4 regions of the Klebsiella planticola genome follow, and region 4 is predicted to be linked to each of the others. Evidence: predicted binding sites of a transcription regulator. Region 4 holds the regulator's gene; each other region holds the start of a gene.
The links. Region 4 encodes Fur, which represses iron uptake genes when iron is present. Its sites were predicted from a motif close to ATAATAATGAGAACNACTATCAA; they were not measured.
Positions count from the first base shown of each region.

Region 1 (4,817 bases), 640 kb from region 4:
GGTGAGATCTGTTGTTGTCATTCTGTACTCTGTGCTGGTCAAAGAAGATCAGCGCGATGCTACTATGAAAATGGCAGGGAGAAAACAGGGGAATACGCCCGCGGCTGCGGGCGTGGGTATTCAGAAGGAGAGGGTGACGCCGGCGTAATAGGCGCGACCGGGTTCGTTATAGGTCGAAGCGCCCGCGTTTTCGCGATAAATTTGCTTATCGAACAGGTTACTGATGCCGGCATTCAGGCGAAGATCTTTCAACAGCTGGTAGTTCGCACCGATACCGACAACGGAATAGGCACCGACTTCATTCGTGGCGAGCGTGCCGGTCTCGTTGCGGATCTCCGCATACTGACGCGGTTTCTGGCGGCCGTACATCGTCCAGTTGACGTTGGCCGAAAGTTTGCTGTTGACCTGCCAGTCCAGCATGGTGTTAATCGTATATTTCGGGATCACCGACAGCGGATTACCGGTATCTTTGTTCTCCGATTTGATCATATAGGTCGCATTGGTTCGCCAGTCCAGCGTGTCGGCCACAATCGGGATGAGCAGGGTGCCTTCCAGCCCTTCGACGACCGCTTTGCCGCCGTTTTGCCATTGCAGAATATTGTTGCCGCTCGAGGTATAGCCCAGCACATCGGTACCGGAGACGATTTTGTTTTTATAATCGTTACGGAACCACGTTACCCCCGCGTTATAGCCGTTGAGGTTAAATTCAAGGCCGAGCTCTTTATTGATGCTGATTTCCGGATCGAGGTCCGGGTTGCCGAGCAGGTAGCAGCTGCCGTTGCTGATGGTGTTCGGGCAGCCGTTGCCGCGGGTCGACAGCAGATAGCCTTCGCTGGACTGGTACAGGTTTGGGGCCTTGAAGACACGTGCAATGCCGGCTTTGACTTTGAACATCTCGCCCAGCTCCTGCGCCAGGTTCAGGCTCGGGCTCCAGTTACTGCCAAATTCATTGTGATAGTCAAAACGCAGTCCGGGGATGATATTGGTGCCCGGCATCGCCTCAATATTATCTTCCAGGTAGAGGCCGGTGAGGGTCGCGCTGTTGGTGGTGCTGCGCTGGGAGGCCTCGCCTGAGGTGCCCGGGATGGTCTCGCCGCTGACGTTGGTTGCCTGCATGGAGGCGGGGTCGTTGAGTTCATCGCGGTTCCACTCCATCCCGAGGGTCAGGGTCTGGTCGGCCAGCCAGTGGAAGGGGAGATTCAGCTCGCCGGTCGAACGCCAGGATTCAAGGCGGCTGGTGGCGTACTCATCGCTGTTGATCATCCCTTCTACGCGCCCGGTAGAACCTTCCTGCAGACGAGTGTTATTGGTTTTCTCGTAATAGACTCCGGCTTTGGACTGGCCCCAGTCCCAGATTCCGTTATAGGTCAGCCCCCAGGACTGGCGATACAGACGGTTGGTTTCATGGCCATACAGCTCGCTGACCAGGCCATCGGGGCTGAGGTTGCCGTTACTGTATTGGGTATCACCGGCGTAAATATTGCCCTGGCGGCTATAGGCGTAGTTAAAATCGACAATCTGCTGCGGCGTCAGTTTCCATGACAGCAGGGCGTTGATGTCCTTGTTGCGCACCCCTTCGCGACCGGCGGCGTACGAACCATTTTGCGCATGGTTGATGTCCCAGGCGTCGGCATCCGTTTTATTGATGTTACCGTACAGCCGCATGGTCAGCGCATCGCCGGCCAGCGGTCCGTTGAGGCTAAAGTTGGCGCGATTCGTCGCCCCCTCTTTGTTGTTTTCCGGCTGGTTGGTATAAAACGATAGCGAGCCATGCCAGTCGTTGGTGGGGCGTTTGGTAATGATATTGACCACGCCGCCGGCGGCACCGGATCCGTAGCGGGCTGCTGCCGGGCCGCGCAGAACTTCAATGCGTTCGACCATCTCCGGTGGCACCCAGTTGCTATCCCCGCGGGTATCACGTTCGCCGCGCCAGCTGTAGCGTACCGAGTTACGGGAGGTGACCGGTACGCCATCGATCAGGATGAGGGTGTTCTCCGGCCCCATTCCGCGAATATCGATCTGCCGGTTGTTGCCCCGGCTGCCGCTGGCGCTGTTGCCGGTTAAATTGACGCCGGGCATTTTACGAATGATTTCCGACAGGTCGTTAACCGGGGGATCCCGGGCAATATCTTCAGCGGTGATGACAGATACCCCCGGCTGCTGCTTGAGTGCTTCTTCAGCCGTGCTGTGTACCACCATAGTTTCGGTATCGCGTTCAACCTCGTCAGCAAAGGCGTCGGGCGTCAGAAAGCCTGCAAATACCAGCGCGAGGGGCGTAATGGCATAATAGTTCTGCGATCTCATTGTAAATATCCATATCAAAGCGTTAAAAATTGAGAATGCGAATATCAATGATAATTATTATCATTTCAATGTGTGCAAATGAATCTTCATCAAATCCTCACAATTGGCGCAATTTTCCCGGGTTATGGCAGAAATGGTGAATAAACGGGCGGGATTGACGTCGGCTGCAGGAGATAGCTGTCGGCGCCGCGGGGAATAAGGCGCAGAGTGGGTGGGTTATCGGGGCCAGTGTTTGTCTTCTTTCGTCTCAGACTCGGTGGACGTTTGCCGCTGATGCCAGGCCGCAGTTCCGCCAGACGGATACAGGTGAGTGCGCTTACTGAACGGTTTTCTACGCAAGACGCGGGTCAGGAAAACGGCAAATAACGCGAGTCTCAAGAGCAAGCGCTGAAAACGAGGAGAGGGGAATACGCAACGCAAAGGAGAGCGGGGGCAAAAGCGATACCCCCGGCTTGCCGTTGATTAGTGGTTATCGTCCTGCGGCATATGGCGATAGATGTACACGCCGCTCAACAGCGTGAAGACCAGCGTCAGCGCCGTCAGGCCGAAGACCTTGAAGTTGACCCAGATATTCTGCGGCAACCAGAAAGCGATATAGATATTGGCCAGACCGCAGAGAATAAAAAACAGCGCCCAGGCGAGATTCAGACGCGACCAGACCTGCTGCGGCAGGGTCAGCTCTTTGCCGAGCATGCGTTGAATCAATGGCTTTTTCATCACCCATTGGCTGAACAGCAAAGCGCCGGCAAACAGAGCGTAGATGACCGTGACCTTCCATTTTATAAACTCATCATTATGGAAGAAAATGGTCAGGCCGCCAAATACAGCAACCAGCACAAAGGTAATCAGCGCCATCTTTTCGACTTTACGATAGCGTACCCAGGTATAGATCAGCACGATAGCGGTGGCGATAATCAGCGCGGTGGTTGCGGCGTAGATATCGTAGAGCTTGTAGAAGGCGAAGAAGACTACCAGCGGTAAAAAATCCAGAAACTGCTTCATACATCGGACCCGTCGTTCAGATAGGGCCGGAAGAGTCCCGGCCCAGGTTAATTTAGTTGCGGATAAGCATATACAGGCGGAACAAATAGATCAGCAACAGTGCAGAGATCAGATTGCTGATCGTATTGATAACCACCGCGCCGACGTTCGGCGTCAGTACCGCAAAGCTGGATGCAAACAGCAGCAGTAGCGTTTTCGCCAGCAGCCAGCCAATCACCGCCGGGGCGACCAGACGCATATTGGCCCACACCAGACGCATACTGCTGCGCATGGCGTTAAAAATCCCCAGCTTATCCTGCACCAGCATGATGGGGGCAAAAGCCAGCACGATAGCGAGCAGCACGCCCGGCACCAGCACCAGCATCATCCCCATCTGCACCACAAAGGTGGTGAACAGGATCAGCAGCAGCAGCTTTGGCAGTACCGGCGCAGAAGCTCCGATAGCGCGCAGCGCGCTGACCCGCTGTCCGGCGGAGACCAGCTGAATCATCAGCAGCACGCCGCCGGCCAGAATGGCGTTACCCACCAGACCGGAGAAGGTCGATGCGGCCGAGGCGCGCAGCAGGATCTGCTGTTGCTCCGGGGTCATGTTTTGCACCAGCTCAAACAGCCCGGCGCTCCCCGCCAGATTATCCCCTTCGCTCAGAATCGAGAGCTGCTCTTCACTGGGTGAAAAAGCATGGCCAAGGACTACCGTAATGAACGCGCATAACAACGCAATCAGTAAAATGGTGACAAACTGATTACGAAAAAAATTTCCCGTGTCACGGTAGACGGTCTTCGCCGTGATAGACATGCACTCTCCTTGAGTATTGCAGGTGTTAACTAGCCGGCGATTGTACCGCAAATCCCTCGTGGGTAGCAGCCTCTGCCGTTGTCAGGCTAAGTATATCTTTGTAAAGAGGGATGAGCGGCGGCAGGCCGTAGCGGGCGCGGGCCCGGTTGCAGGCTTCGTTTACCTCGCCGCCTTCACCGGACTGGGCGAATTCGCGGCAGGGAGAGGGGCGGTGCTGATAAATTGAGCAGTGCACCGATTCGCCGATTTCCCCCTTGAGGGCGGCGCAGCGGCTTTGTCGTTGGTTGGTGCCGCTCATGCAGCGCAGAAAAGGGGTTAGCGGCTCGGTAAGCTTCGTCGGCACAACGCCGCCGGCATCGTCGGCTTCCGCCCAGTAGAAAGAGACTCGAAAATACGCACAACAGGCACCGCACGTCATGCACGGGTTGATTTCACTCATGATTACACCTGATAAAAACGCATCAACACAGATTGTCGGCAGATAAATTATCCAGACGCATCGAAGGCGGCAAGGGGCGGGGAAAAATTTTTTCGCTGCCCGGAAAGTGAAAATTGATGTGAATGTGAGTTTTTTGGTATCGCCATGAAAGTAAAAATTAATCTGGATCAATAAATGTTAAATCTCACAACTTTATGTGATCGAGAACGGATCAAAGGTAACTCGTTATGGGTATATTAGCCCGCGCTGAATAACCATAATGAGGAAGTGGATATG
Region 1 is NZ_CP026047.1:3,956,106-3,960,922, forward strand. It holds gene yciA (acyl-CoA thioester hydrolase YciA) at 1-21, opposite strand, end outside; gene MC50_RS19085 (TonB-dependent siderophore receptor) at 121-2,304, opposite strand; gene MC50_RS19090 (septation protein A) at 2,767-3,306, opposite strand; gene MC50_RS19095 (YciC family protein) at 3,359-4,102, opposite strand; gene MC50_RS19100 (YkgJ family cysteine cluster protein) at 4,128-4,541, opposite strand; gene ompW (outer membrane protein OmpW) at 4,815-4,817, shown strand, end outside.
Region 1: a site for Fur is predicted at 2,346-2,368, ahead of MC50_RS19085 (TonB-dependent siderophore receptor). Genes of this name have one in related genera too.

Region 2 (4,817 bases), 410 kb from region 4:
AAATCGCTGCCGGAGGTTTTCCCTCCGTGCTGAAGAGTACGGTGTGTTGTTTTGCGTTGTCCGGTACAGGACCCTACCATTCGCGATCTCCATAGTGAAACGACATCACTGCCGGGAACTACCGCGTCTGTAATAAGTACATCAAAAATTATTCTTAATGCAACTTATTTTTTACATAGACGCAACAAATATTTCCCTGTACAGCTGGAGCGAGTTTCCGTCATTTAGATTACAGAAAAATAACACAAGGCAGGAAATACAAAAAAAGAATGGAAAAACAGCAGAAACGCCCTGCCCTTACGGGCAGGTGCGTCAGGCTTCAAGCAGGGATTGCGCCAGGAAGTGCTGGCTGTCGATAACGCCCGGTAACACAAAGAAGTAGCCACCGCCGATAGGTTTGACGTACTCCTCCAGCGCTTCGCCGTTAAGGCGTTTTTGCACCGTCAGGAATCCCTTCTCCAGATCATGCTGATAGCAGACGAACAGCAGTCCCATATCCAGCTGCCCGGAGTTGGTTACGCCCAGCGAATAACTGTAGCCACGACGCATCATCAGACTGGACTGCGTCTGCGGTGTCCGCGGGTTCGCCAGTCGAATGTGGCTGTCCAGGGCAATAATATCGCCGTCAGGATCCCGGCTGTAATCCGGCACGTCATGCTCATGCTGCATGCCCAGCGGCGCGCCGCTGTGCTTATCGCGCCCAAAAATGGTCTGCTGCTCTTTCAGCGGGGTGCGATCCCAGAATTCCACGTGGAACTGGATGATTCGCGCCGCCTGATAGCTGCCGCCGGTTGCCCATGCCGGCTCACCCTGATCGGCGGTCACCCATACCACTTCATCCATCAGCGCCTTATCGCTGCTGACCGGGTTCGCGGTGCCGTCTTTAAAGCCCAGCAGGTTAACCGGCGTCTCTTTGCCTTTACTCCGCGCGGCGCTATCGGAAATAAACCCTTCACGCTTCCAGCGGACGCTGAGCAGATCCGGCGTATGTTTAATCACATCGCGCAGCGCATGGATAACCGTATCCTGAGTATTGGCACAGATTTGCAACAGCAGATCGCCATGGCAGAGCGCCGCATCCAGCGAATCGTTGGGGAAGCGGGTCATTTTTTGCAGCTTTTTCGGCGCCTGGTCCGCTAATCCATAGCGCTCATCAAACAGCGAATGGCCAACCGAAACGGTGACGGTCAGGTTATCCGGGGAGATCCACGCTCCGAGGATCCCCGAATCCATCGGCGGCAGGCGCGGATTAGGCGTGTCCGGCGCCGGCCCCCCTTTGGTCAGAAAGGCGATGCGCTGAGTCAGCAGACGAAACAGACGCTCCAGGTCCGCTTTATCGCTGGCCAGCACATCAAAGGCCACCAGCATCATCGATGCCTGCTGCGGCGTCAGCACGCCGGCCTGGTGCTGCCCGTAAAAAGGCTGCGCCTCGGCCCGCGCGTCCGGCGACAGCACACCCGGAGAGCTGCTGCCCTTCGCCGCGTGTGCCACCGGACAGCCGCCGGTAATAGCCAGCGCGCCGCCAAGCGCGCCGATCCCTTTTAATAATCGACGACGTGAAGGCTCATTCACGTCAGATTGCTTCTGTTCTGCCATCGACTTAGTCCAGCCCAAGGATCCCGCGCAGCTGAGACAGATCTTCCGCCAGCGTGGTGATCGGCCCTTTTAACGCATTACGATCCGCATCCGTCAGCTTGTCATACGTTTCGAAGCCGTCTTTAGTGCGGTATTTGCTGAGGATAGCGTCAACTTTCTTGAAGTTAGCATCCACTTTCGCCAGCAGCGCGCTGTTCTCTTTTTGCAGCTGCGGGCGCAGCAGGTCAACGATCTTCTGCGCGCCGTCGATGTTCGCCTGGAAGTCCCACAGATCGGTGTGGCTGTAGCGATCTTCTTCGCCGCTGATTTTGCTGGCCGCGACTTCTTCAATCAGGCCCGCCGCGCCACCCACCACTTTCGACGGCGGGAACGCCAGTTCGCTGATGCGTTTTTGCAGTTCAAGCACATCGCTGTTCAACTGGTCGGCATACTTTTCCATCCCCTTGACGCTGTTGTCGCCAAACAGGGCTTTTTCCAGACGGTGGAAGCCGGTGAATTTCGGGTCTTCGGCTTTTTTCTCGTAATCGTCTTCACGCGCATCAATACTGCCGTCCAGATCGGAGAACAGTTCTGCGATCGGTTCAATGCGCTCGTAGTGCTGACGCGTCGGAGCATACAGCGCTTTCGCTTTTTCAATATCGCCCGCTTTCACCGCGTCGGTGAAAGCTTTCGTACCGCTAACCAGCTGTGCGGTTTCCGCCGTAACGTAGGCTTTATAGGCGGTGATCGCCTCGCCAAGGCTTAACAGCGCATCGGCTTTCGCCGCATCTTTGGTGGCGGCGCCGGTCACGATCAGCTTGCCTTTCGGGTTGGTCAGCAGACCGCAGGTCATGTCGTATTCGCCCGGCTGCAGGTTCGCCGTCAGCTTTTGCGTAAAGCCTGGCGCAATGTTCTCGCGCTCTTCCACGACCATCACGCCTTTGAGAATCTCCCACTCCAGCGCTTTCTGACTGTGGTTTTGAATAATGAACTGCGTTTTCCCCGCTTTCACGGTGACGTTCATCGGCTCACACTGTTTGTCGTTAACGGTGACTTTTACCTGCGGGATATCCGCAGCCTGAGCGTAGAAGGCAGAGCTGAACAACGCTGCGACGGCAAGCTGCAGCGCATTACGGCGAAAATGAATCATCATGATCATCCCTTTCGGTAAGTATGTTGTAACCATAATCCTGCGGCGCCCTACTTAAGCGGAGCGGTGCGCGAGGTTGCTGTATTGTTACGCGGCGGCAGCGCAAACAGCACCAGCGCCGGAATCAAATAGATAAAGTAGACCGCCACTTCACTGACGGTAGGCGTCTCCTGGTAACCGAAGATCCCTTCGAGCAGCGTGCCGAAAAGCGTGTGGGTCGACAGCACGCCGCTCAGGTCAAACGCCACGTCCTGGAAATGGTTCCACAGACCGGCTTCATGAAAGGCGCGAATTGCCCCGGCAGCCAGCCCGGCCGCCACCAGCAGAATGAACAGACTGGTCCATTTGAAAAATACGCCGAGGTTAAGGCGGATCCCGCCCCAGTAAAGCAGGAAGCCGAGGACAATCGCGGTAGCCAGTCCCAGCATCGCCCCGAGCGGCGGCCAAATTCCGACATCCTGCTGGAATGCCGCCAGCAGGAAGAACACCGACTCCAGCCCTTCCCGCGCGACGGCGAAAAAGACCATCATGATCAGCGCCCAGCCGTGATGATTACCGCGCTGCAGAGCATTATCCACCGCCTGTTCCAACTGCTGCTTCACGTTGCGCGAGACTTTACGCATCCAGAACACCATCCAGGTCAGGATGCATACCGCCACCAGCGCCACGATGCCTTCGAACAGCTCCTGTTCCCGCTGGGGAAACTCGCCGGTCGTTTCGTTGATAAAGATCCCCAGGCCCAGGCACAGCGCCGCCGCCAGGATAACGCCAATCCACATGACGCCAATCCAGCTGCCGCGCTGGGTGCGTTTGAGATAGCTGGCAATCAGGCTGACAATCAGCGCCGCCTCCAGCCCTTCGCGTAACATAATGAGAAATGGAACAAACATGCCGACACCCTTCAATGTGAATCGCAGTCAGTGGATGCAAAGATAAGTAAATATTTCTGATAGTGATTATCATTACAATAATCAGAAACACAAGTGAAATGTAGAGAGTTTGGTGACGAGTTGTAAATTAATTGCTGTAAAATAATCACTTAGGGGATTATCTGTCTGCGTCGCGTTCGGCCAGCCGGCGCGGCGGTTTTTTCGCTGCAGATATTTACCAGGTTGACCGGCTGTGGCTAAATAGCGGCCTTATTGACCTGCGAAATGAACAACATGACACAATTCTTGCACTTCCTGCTGGCGCTGGCGGTTATCCTCGGCCTTGCCTGGCTTGCCAGCTATGACCGACAAAAAATCCGCGTTCGCTATATTATCCAGTTAATTATCATTGAAATTGCGCTGGCATTCTTTTTCCTGCATGCCGAAAGCGGTCTGTGGATAGTTAAAAATATCTCTGGCTTTTTCACTTCGCTGCTCGGCTTTGCTGCCGAAGGCACCAACTTTGTATTTGGCGGCATGAGTGAAAAAGGGATGGCGTTTATTTTCCTTGGCGTGCTGTGCCCGATTGTCTTTATTTCGGCGCTGATCGGTATTCTGCAGCACTGGCGCATTCTGCCTGTTTTCATCCGCGTGATTGGCACCCTGCTCTCCAAAGTCAACGGCATGGGTAAACTGGAATCCTTCAACGCCGTCAGCTCGCTGATTCTCGGCCAGTCGGAGAACTTTATCGCCTACAAAGGCGTGCTGGGCGACCTCTCCTCACGTCGGCTGTTCACCATGGCAGCCACCGCGATGTCCACGGTATCGCTCTCCATCGTCGGCGCCTATATGAGCATGCTCGATGCAAAATATGTGGTCGCGGCGCTGATCCTGAATATGTTCAGCACCTTTATTGTGCTGTCGATTATTAACCCGACGCGTCCGGGTAGCGAAGAAGAGATTAAGCTGGAGAAGCTCCACGAATCACAAAGCTTCTTCGAAATGCTCGGGGAATATATTCTTGCCGGCTTTAAAGTAGCGATGATTATTCTGGCGATGCTGATTGGCTTTATCGCCCTGATCAGCGCCATTAATGCCCTGTTTGCCACGCTGTTTGGCCTGAGCTTCCAGCAAATTCTTGGCTATGTATTCTATCCGCTGGCCTGGCTGATTGGTATTCCGCTCAGCGATGCATTGAACGCCGGAAGTATTATGGCAACCAA
Region 2 is NZ_CP026047.1:3,733,886-3,738,702, reverse strand. It holds gene efeB (iron uptake transporter deferrochelatase/peroxidase subunit) at 313-1,596, opposite strand; gene efeO (iron uptake system protein EfeO) at 1,601-2,728, opposite strand; gene efeU (iron uptake transporter permease EfeU) at 2,776-3,615, opposite strand; gene MC50_RS17930 (NupC/NupG family nucleoside CNT transporter) at 3,889-4,817, shown strand, end outside.
Region 2: a site for Fur is predicted at 3,672-3,694, ahead of efeU (iron uptake transporter permease EfeU). Genes of this name have one in related genera too.

Region 3 (4,817 bases), 1.5 Mb from region 4:
CGCGCTATCGATAAGTGGGCTCCGCCGGGACAGCGTTTACTGCTGGTCACCAGCGAAGGCCGCGTGATCGGTGCAGAACGCAACGAAATGCAGATCATTCGTAACTTTATCGGCCAGGCCGATAATGCCGATCATCCGCAGAAAAAACGCTACGGCCGTCTGGAAATGGTCGGGCCGTTTTCCGTCAGGGATGGGGAAGATAATTACCAGCTCTATCTGATCCGCCCTGCCAGCACCTCCCAGTCCGATTTTATCAACCTGCTGTTCGACCGCCCGCTGCTCCTGCTTATCGTCACGATGCTGGTCAGTTCGCCGCTGCTGCTGTGGCTGGCCTGGAGTCTGGCCAAACCGGCGCGCAAGTTGAAAAACGCCGCCGATGAGGTCGCGCAAGGCAACCTGCGTCAACATCCGGAACTGGAAGCCGGCCCGCAGGAGTTTTTAGCCGCCGGGGCCAGTTTTAACCAGATGGTCACGGCGCTGGAGCGCATGATGACCGGTCAGCAGCGTCTGCTGTCCGATATTTCCCACGAGCTGCGTACGCCGCTCACGCGCCTGCAGCTGGGCACGGCCTTACTGCGCCGTCGCAGCGGCGAGAGCAAAGAGCTTGAGCGTATTGAGACCGAGGCCCACCGACTGGACAGCATGATTAACGACCTGCTGGTGATGTCGCGCAATCAGGCGAATAACGCGCTGGTCAGTGAAACGGTGAAAGCCAATCAGCTGTGGGGCGAAGTACTGGATAACGCGGCGTTTGAAGCCGAGCAGGTTGGAAAATCCTTCACCGTCGAGTATCCGCCGGGCCCCTGGCCGCTGTACGGCAATCCTAATGCGCTGGAAAGCGCGCTGGAAAATATCGTCCGTAACGCGCTGCGCTACTCGCACACCAAAATTTCGGTCAGTTTTTCGGTGGATAAAGACGGCATCACGGTCAACGTCGATGATGATGGTCCGGGCGTCAGTCCGGAGGATCGCGAGCAGATTTTCCGTCCGTTCTACCGTACCGACGAGGCGCGCGATCGCGAGTCCGGCGGCACCGGTCTGGGGCTGGCGATTGTCGAGGCCGCGATTCAGCAGCATCGCGGCTGGGTCAAAGCCGATGACAGCCCGTTAGGCGGTTTGCGGCTGACCATCTGGCTGCCGCTGTATAAGCGCACCTGATCGCTCTTCTCCGGCTTATGCTGCGCTTAGCCGGGCTACAACAACCGTCCACAGACGGGTAGCCCGGACAGACGCAGCGCGCCGCTTCCGGGATAATTCGCAGCCAGCGCCTCCGGCGATATCGGCGAACTATTTCCCCCACAATCTCCGCGAATTGTCTTCGATCTGCCCGCTCAGACGCCGTTTCTGCAGGGTACGGCTCCAGCTCACCGACAGCCCGGCCGCCGAGAGCAGGCGATGGTATTGTTCGTCATCGAACGGCATATGCCAGGCAATGGCGCCCGCCTCATGGACGCTCACGTCGCTGAGTCGGGAAACCAGCTCCAGCGGCGCATCGCCGGATACCAGCCCGCCCGCCACGACCCGATACAGCCAGCCGGTTTTACCGCTGTTCTGCATGAGCTGCGCCATATCGCTGACAGCAAAATGATAGTTAAGCTTGAAGCACGGTGAACGCGGCTGCGTCACCTGAATCAGCGCCTCTCCCCAGCGGAAGATGTCGCCGATACAGACGTCGTTTTCCGTTAGCCCTTCGGTCGAGAGATTCTCGCCAAACGCCGGGGCGCAGAAAAGATCCGCCTGCTGCGGAAGTTCAAGAGCCCAATGGGCGTAGTGTTCACGGGGATAGTGGCACAGCGCGCGGTCCGGCCCGCCATGTATTTTCTTCTCCGCCTGTTCATCGCCCTCCAGCCCCAGTTCACCGAGGGTCAGTTCACCGTCGACCTGAATTTTACCGATGGCGCTTGGACGGCTGCCGTCGTAATCCTTTACCTTGCCCACAAAGACATTCACCGGATAGTGCATCGCTGCTCCTTTGCTGCGGATATAAAAAAAGCGAGTCATCAGACTCGCTTCTCGTTCAGCACAATGCAACCTTATTTTTTGGCGGCAAAACGCGCTGCTGCTTCGTCCCAGTTAACCACGTTCCAGAACTCTTTGATGTAGTCCGGACGACGGTTCTGGAATTTCAGGTAGTAAGCGTGTTCCCAAACGTCCAGGCCCAGAATCGGGAAGCCGGAAGCGCCGGAGATAGCTTCGCCCATCAGCGGGGAGTCCTGGTTAGCGGTAGAAACCACGGCCAGTTTGTCGCCCTTCAGCACCAGCCATGCCCAGCCAGAACCGAAACGGGTCGCAGCTGCTTTTTCAAACTCAGCTTTGAAGTTATCAACGGAACCGAAATCACGTTCGATAGCGGCTTTCAGGTCGCCCTGCAGGGTAGTACCGGTTTTCAGGCCTTTCCAGAACAGGCTGTGGTTAGCGTGGCCGCCCGCGTTGTTACGCAGTACGGTTTTTTTGTCAGCCGGCAGCTGATCCAGTTTAGCGATCAGTTCTTCAGCAGACAGGTCAGCAAATTCCGGCAGGCTTTCCAGCGCAGCGTTGGCGTTGTTAACGTAGGCCTGGTGATGTTTAGTGTGATGGATTTCCATCGTCTGCTTATCAAAGTGCGGTTCCAGGGCGTCATAAGCGTACGGCAGGGCTGGCAGTGTATAACTCATAATCATCTCCATTATTGTTAAGCGGCAGGAAGTGTTAATGCCGAGTAAGCAGTTGGTTCATTATAGTTAATTAAATGATATTGAAAACGCTTATCAATGCCGTATTTTTAATAAGGTTATAACCACAGGGTATACCTGCATTTTTGTGAGCTGGAACAAGTAATTAAGTTTTTGGCTGCCAGAGTTCAGCGTCACATGGCAACAGCCTGAAGGCGAGAAAACTGACCGATTTTTACACTCATCGTGTCGGAAGAAGATTTATCCGATAAAAAAATAGATGAGGATAAAATCAATGAATCACGCGATTACGATGGGTATTTTTTGGCATCTGATAGGTGCGGCCAGTGCAGCCTGTTTCTATGCCCCGTTCAAACAAGTTAAACAGTGGTCATGGGAAACCATGTGGTCAATCGGCGGGATTGTCTCCTGGCTGATTCTTCCCTGGGCTATCAGCGCGATGCTGCTGCCTGATTTCTGGGCCTATTACCGTTCCTTCAACGCCTCCACGCTGCTGCCGGTGTTTCTGTTTGGCGCGATGTGGGGGATCGGCAATATTAACTACGGCCTGACCATGCGCTACCTCGGCATGTCGATGGGGATCGGTATTGCCATCGGGATCACCCTGATTGTCGGTACGCTGATGACCCCGATTATCAACGGGCAGATCGATGTGCTGCTGCATACCCAGGGTGGCCAGATGACGCTGCTCGGCGTGCTGGTTGCGGTGATTGGCGTGGCGATAGTCACCCGCGCCGGCCAGCTGAAAGAGCGCAAGATGGGCATTAAAGCCGAAGACTTCAATCTGAAAAAAGGGCTGATGCTGGCGGTGATGTGCGGCATTTTTTCTGCCGGGATGTCCTTTGCGATGAACGCCGCCAGACCCATGCATGATGCCGCGGCGGCGCTGGGGGTTGACCCGCTGTATACCGCGTTGCCCAGCTATGTGGTGATTATGGGCGGCGGCGCGCTGGTCAACCTTGGCTTCTGCTTTATTCGTCTGGCTAAAGTCAAACACCTGTCGATCAAAGCCGACTTCTCGCGGGCAAAACCGCTGATCGTCGCCAACGTGCTGCTGTCGGCGCTGGGCGGTCTGATGTGGTATCTCCAGTTTTTCTTCTATGCCTGGGGCCACGCCAGTATTCCCGCGCAGTATGACTACATGAGCTGGATGCTGCATATGAGCTTCTATGTGCTGTGCGGCGGGCTGGTCGGGCTGGTGCTGAAAGAGTGGAACAACGCCGGGCGTCGTCCGGTCAGCGTGTTAAGTCTGGGCTGCGTGGTGATTATCATCGCCGCCAATATCGTTGGCCTCGGAATGGCCAGCTAACGCCCTATGCGGCAACGCGACTGCGTTGCCGCCACTGCCCAGGGGTCATGCCAATTTCACGATTAAAGACGACGGAAAAGTAGTTGCTGTCTTCAAATCCGCACTGCATCGCAATGTCACCAATCAAGCGTTCGGTGTGCTGCAATAAATACTGCGCGTGGCAGATACGCAGCTGACGCAGGTAATGGTTGATCGTCATCCCGGTCTGCTGGCGAAACTGCTGACGCAGCGCACGCTCGCCGCACCCTTCCCGCTCGCAAAACAGCTCGAGAATAAAAGGTCGGTTCAGGCTGCCGGCCAGTTCGGTCAGCAGCTTGTCGAGGAGCGTTTCGCTTTGGGTCGCCGCCCGGTTATCGGTCGCATAGCGGTGGCGATGAAGAATCAATACCAGCTGCGCAAACAGCAGCTCGGCCATGTTATTAGCCTGCGCATCGCCGCGGGCGCTCTCCTGCTCCAGCTGAGTAATCACCTGGCGAACCTGGGCCATACCAGAACTGCCGATCCGCCAGTGCGGCATCCACGACGTCCCAAACAAACCGGGAATATGGGTCGCCCAGTCAAAGTTAAGCCGCAGACGATCCGGGCAATAGATGACGTTTTGCAGAACTAAATCATTCACCGAGGCGTAGGAGTGTTTGTCTTCGGCGCGAATATAAAACAGATCGCCACGGGTAATGCGCCATGGGCGATCGTTCAGGACATGCAGGCCATTTCCCCGCCATACCAGCACCAGTTCGCAGAACTCGTGGGTATGCTCGGCGAAGACATTTTGCGGATAACGGTCGGCAACCGCTACCGCCTGAGAAGGAGAGGCAAAAAACTCATCTTTGCGCAGA
Region 3 is NZ_CP026047.1:1,842,734-1,847,550, reverse strand. It holds gene cpxA (envelope stress sensor histidine kinase CpxA) at 1-1,158, shown strand, start outside; gene yiiM (6-hydroxyaminopurine reductase) at 1,288-1,962, opposite strand; gene sodA (superoxide dismutase [Mn]) at 2,034-2,654, opposite strand; gene rhaT (L-rhamnose/proton symporter RhaT) at 2,947-3,981, shown strand; gene rhaR (HTH-type transcriptional activator RhaR) at 3,986-4,817, opposite strand, start outside.
Region 3: a site for Fur is predicted at 2,729-2,751, ahead of sodA (superoxide dismutase [Mn]). Genes of this name have one in related genera too.

Region 4 (4,817 bases):
GAGCAGCCCAACGAACTGGTTTTCACTCCGTTAGAAGGGGTGACGCAAATCATTAAGCGCGGGCGCGCGGATCTGGATGCGCTCACGCAAGCGCGTACCCGCACGCCGCCGGGCCATCCTGAAGGCTATATCGAGGCGTTCAGCAACCTCTACAGCGGCTTCGCCGCAGCCTTGCATAGTCGTGAGGCGCAGCAGGCGCTCAGCCTGACGGGGGCCGCGGTACCGCAGGTGTATGATGGTCTTAAAGGCGTGGCGTTTGTCGAGGCGGTTGTCGACAGCCATGAGCAGGGGTCGCTGTGGGTCACGCCAGCATACCGCTGAGGCGATGTGGATGCGCACTCTTCACCGACTGCGCATCTTCCTTTCAGGTATACATATTGAACCGGGTGATGATGTTGATCCGTGAATAGGGTTTGAGCGAGTCGCCCTCAGGGATAAAACCGTGGAAGGCCAGCAAAGAGCGGAATGCGGTCTGCGCATCCAGCTGCAGATTGTGTTCTATCAGCGCATCGATTTTCCCCGCCTGCATCAGTGCCCGGTTTTCCCGGTCAAAATCATGGCCGATAAAGGTCTTTATGCGTCGGTTTCTCTCGGCGAAGGCGCGGATAATCCCCGCGTTACCGCCGCCGACGGTATAGACCGCTTCGGTATGCGGATGAGCATCAAGGTACTGGCACAGACAGGCGTACATCTGATGGTCAATGCCCAGTCCGCCGGCGACGACATTGATGCTGTTGCGCGGGGCAAACTGTTCAATTCCCGAGATAAATCCGGCAATACGCTCCCGCTCTCCGATGAAATCATTGCTGCCGGTGACGGCGGCGATTTGAGTGCTGTCGGCGCCCAGCCACTTTGACATCAAAAATGCCGCGGCTTTGCCCGCATCAACATTATCCATGCCGATGTAGCGCAGACGGGCGCTGGACGGAATGTCGGTGACGATGGTGACAACCGGCACGCGGCGTTTGAGCAAAGCGTCGATGGTGGAAACCAGCGAGGGGGAGTTCATGGCCTTTAAAATCACGCCGTGGCTGCTGAGCGCGCATTTTTTCAGCAGCGCGTTCATCTCTCGCTCGCTGATGTCCTCGTAACAGTGGAAGCGGAGCTGAATGCGAAAGGGGTTAAAGCTGGCTAACTGGCTGCTGAGCGCCTCCCTGACCAGCTCGCTAAAGCGTTCAGGGGTATGCATGATGACATCGAAATAGATCGTTCTTCCCTGGGCGAGCCCGGACTTTTGCAGCAGTTCCAGATCGGCCAGAGCCTGCTGAATGCGATGCAGCGTTTGCGGGTGTACCTGCCCCCGATGATGTAGCGCCCGGTCGATCGTGGCGAGACTCAGTCCTGACTGAGCGGCTATCTGCTTTTGGGTAAATTTTGCCATCGATCACATGAGGTTTTTATGAGGTGTTTTTGAGGTTCTTGATGTGGAGTCTAGCTGCTAAGTTATTTCTTAACAACGTTCGTTTTCGAGACGTTGAACAAAAAAATAACCGCCGTCTGGCACCCTTACCCCGTGGAGCTACTCATGACATCGCAATATTTTGTCCGACCCGATCGGGCCTCAGTTGAGGATTTCAACATCTTCTGTCAGCAGCAGGTGAACAAACAAGACTATCCGCTGGTCAGCGAAGTCGCTGAGGAAGTTCTGATTTACGACCATGACGTGTTAGCGCAGGCCGCGGCGACCAATAAACATGCGGTATTAAGCGAGCTACATCAGGGGCTCTCTTACGGTCCCGGCGTGCTGGTGGTACGCGGGCTTTATCAGGATATGGATGTCATCGACCGCGCTTCGGCGGTGTTTGAAACCATCATGGCCGATGAGTCTCGCACCCGGGTTCAGGCTGACCACTTTTCTCGCGCGGGGAACAATGGCCGGATCTGGAATGCGTTACAAAAGCTGGCGGAGCGTAGCCCGCAGACCTTCTGCGACTACTATGCTAATGAAATGCTTGGGTTAATTTGTCAGGCGTGGTTGGGACCTGCGTGGCGAATGACCGCTCAGGTTAACCAGGTACGCCCTGGCGGCGAAGCGCAGCAGCCCCATCGCGATTATCATCTCGGCTTTCAGCAGGGCGAGTTTGTTGCCGAGTTTCCCATCCCTGCGCAGATTCTGTCGCAGTATTTGACGTTACAAGGGGCGGTTGCGCACAGCGATATGCCGCTGGCGTCAGGGCCTACGCGCCTGCTGCCGTTTTCGCATCAGTATGAGCTCGGCTATATGGCCTACCGCCAGCCGGAGTTCGTCGACTACTTTAACCAGCACTATGTTCAGTTGCCGTTGCAAAAAGGCGACGGGCTGTTTTTTAACCCGGCGTTGTTTCATGCCGCCGGGAACAACACGACGACTGATCATGTTCGCACCGCTAATCTTTTGCAGATCTCCTCGGCGTTCGGCGTCCCGATGGAAGATGTGAACCATGAGCTGGTGTTGAAAAAAATCTATCCCCAGCTTCAGGACGGACAATATCGCGCGGGCGATTTTCAGGCGCTAATTGCCGTGGCTGCCCGGGGCTACTCATTCCCCACCAATCTTGATACCGACCCGCCATTAGGTGGAATGGTCCCGAAAACCCAACAGACTCTGGTGCGGGAAGCGCTGGCAAACCGGTGGGATGAGGAACAGTTTACTCGTGCTCTCGACGAGCATACCGCGCGCAGAAAAGGGTAGGCGTTTGCACATAAAAAAAGCCAACCGTCAGGTTGGCTTTTTGCGGTCCGCGCGGTGGGAAATTACTTTTCCAGCGCGTCGTGTGCATGTTCATCTTCGCGGCAGTCGCCTTCCGCACAGTGGCCGTAAAGATACAGGCTGTGGTTGGTCAGACGGATGCCATGGCGGTGGGCGATTTCACGCTGACGCGCTTCGATAGACTCATCGCTGAATTCGATCACTTTGCCACAATCGAGGCAAATAAGGTGATCGTGATGGTGCTGCTGGGTCAGTTCGAAAACAGATTTACCGCCTTCGAAGTTGTGACGAGTCACAATGCCAGCATCATCAAACTGGTTCAGCACGCGATAAACAGTAGCGAGACCAATTTCTTCACCCATGTCGATCAGGCGCTTGTATAAATCTTCCGCACTGACGTGATGGTTATCCGGTTCCTGCAGGACTTCCAGGATCTTTAATCGTGGAAGTGTGACTTTCAGGCCAGCCTTCTTTAATGCGGTATTGTTGTCAGTCATGCGGAATCTGTCCTGTTGCTAAACGATCTACTTCCATCAGCGGAAGTAATACAGAGAATCACCCGATGCAATGCGTCTCATTATAGAACTGCCATCGTTAAATGAAAACTGCAAGTATCGGGCCTTGTATGCTGTCAAAAACGAGGTCCCAGCTACAAACTGCGTCACCTGACCTCGTTAAATCAGAGGACATTGTACAGATATGTGATTAAAAGTTAAAAACTTGTAGCTATTAGTTTGATTGCTTCTATCTATTAATGCGGCGAAATTTAACGGTAACGCCGCACAATCATCAGGCGTTTTTGATTTCTTCGAGATGCAGCTCTTCAGAGACCTGCTTAACCCACTTAGTCACGCGTTCGTTGGTCAGCTCCGGCTGGCGGTCTTCATCGATAGCCAGACCGACGAAGTGATCGTCATCCGCCAGGCCTTTAGAAGCTTCAAAATGATAGCCCGCAGTCGGCCAGTGGCCAACGATGGTGGCGCCGCGCGGTTCAATGATGTCGCGGATGGTGCCCAGCGCGTCACAGAAGTATTCCGCGTAGTCTTCCTGATCGCCGCAGCCAAACAGCGCAACCAGTTTACCGTTAAAGTCGACCTCTTCCAGCGTCGGGAAAAAGTCATCCCAGTCGCACTGAGCTTCACCGTAGTACCAGGTCGGAATGCCGAGCAGCAGGATGTCGTAGGCTTCCAGATCTTCTTTGCTGCTCTTGGCAATGTCGTGAACATCAGCAACATCTTTACCAAGCTGCTTCTGAATCATTTTTGCAATATTCTCGGTGTTGCCCGTGTCGCTGCCAAAAAAGATGCCGATGATTGCCATGAGTAAAATAACCTCTTGAAACTTAATGATGTGGTAGTGGCGTAATGCCCGCAGATAACGGCAATCATAGCAGAACAGGAGAGGGCGCGGAAACAGCAATCACGCCCGACTGCACACTCTGCTACATGAAAGTGTTTTTTTGAGGATTTTCAGGCTTTATCCCGGCTGTGCAGGGTTGCCAGCTGGTTCATCAGCATCTCTTCGATCAAATCGCTGCGGTTCATATTGCGAGCTTCCGCCAGTTCGTTGAGCGCATCAACCGCTTCAGCGTTGAGTTTTAACTCCACACGCTTCAGGCCGCGAACTTTATCGCGTTTGAGCTGATTGCGTTTATTTATGCGCAGTTGTTCATCGCGCGAAAGCGGATTGGTCTTTGGTCTACCCGGGCGACGCTCGGTTGCGAACAAATCTAATGTCGTACGGTCCGTTTGTTCTTTTGCCATGATTCAGAGTGACTTCGGGGAAACAAGTTGCCGGGCTATAGCCGACACAGATAGCGCGCCATAATACATCAGGCGAACCGCTGCGCCAACGACCGCGGGCATTCTGCAGCGCGGTCGGGCAGTTTTTAGCCAGTTAAGCCTGCAAAGCGGTCAGATAGCGACGAATGGCGCGCAGGACGGCTTCCGGTTTCTCCGCATGTACCCAGTGGCCGGCGCCGGCGATGACGTGCGCCCGCGCCTGTGGGAACTGGGCGAGCAGGGTATCGCGATAGTCATCGGTGACGTAGGGGGAGTTGCCTCCCGGGATGAACAGGGTTGGATGAGGCCAGGCAGGAACCGTTTGCCAGCCCACGATGTGCGGATAT
Region 4 is NZ_CP026047.1:3,320,054-3,324,870, forward strand. It holds gene MC50_RS16010 (Gfo/Idh/MocA family protein) at 1-321, shown strand, start outside; gene MC50_RS16015 (substrate-binding domain-containing protein) at 365-1,381, opposite strand; gene MC50_RS16020 (phytanoyl-CoA dioxygenase family protein) at 1,526-2,671, shown strand; gene fur (ferric iron uptake transcriptional regulator) at 2,734-3,186, opposite strand; gene fldA (flavodoxin FldA) at 3,479-4,009, opposite strand; gene ybfE (LexA regulated protein) at 4,159-4,452, opposite strand; gene ybfF (esterase) at 4,586-4,817, opposite strand, start outside.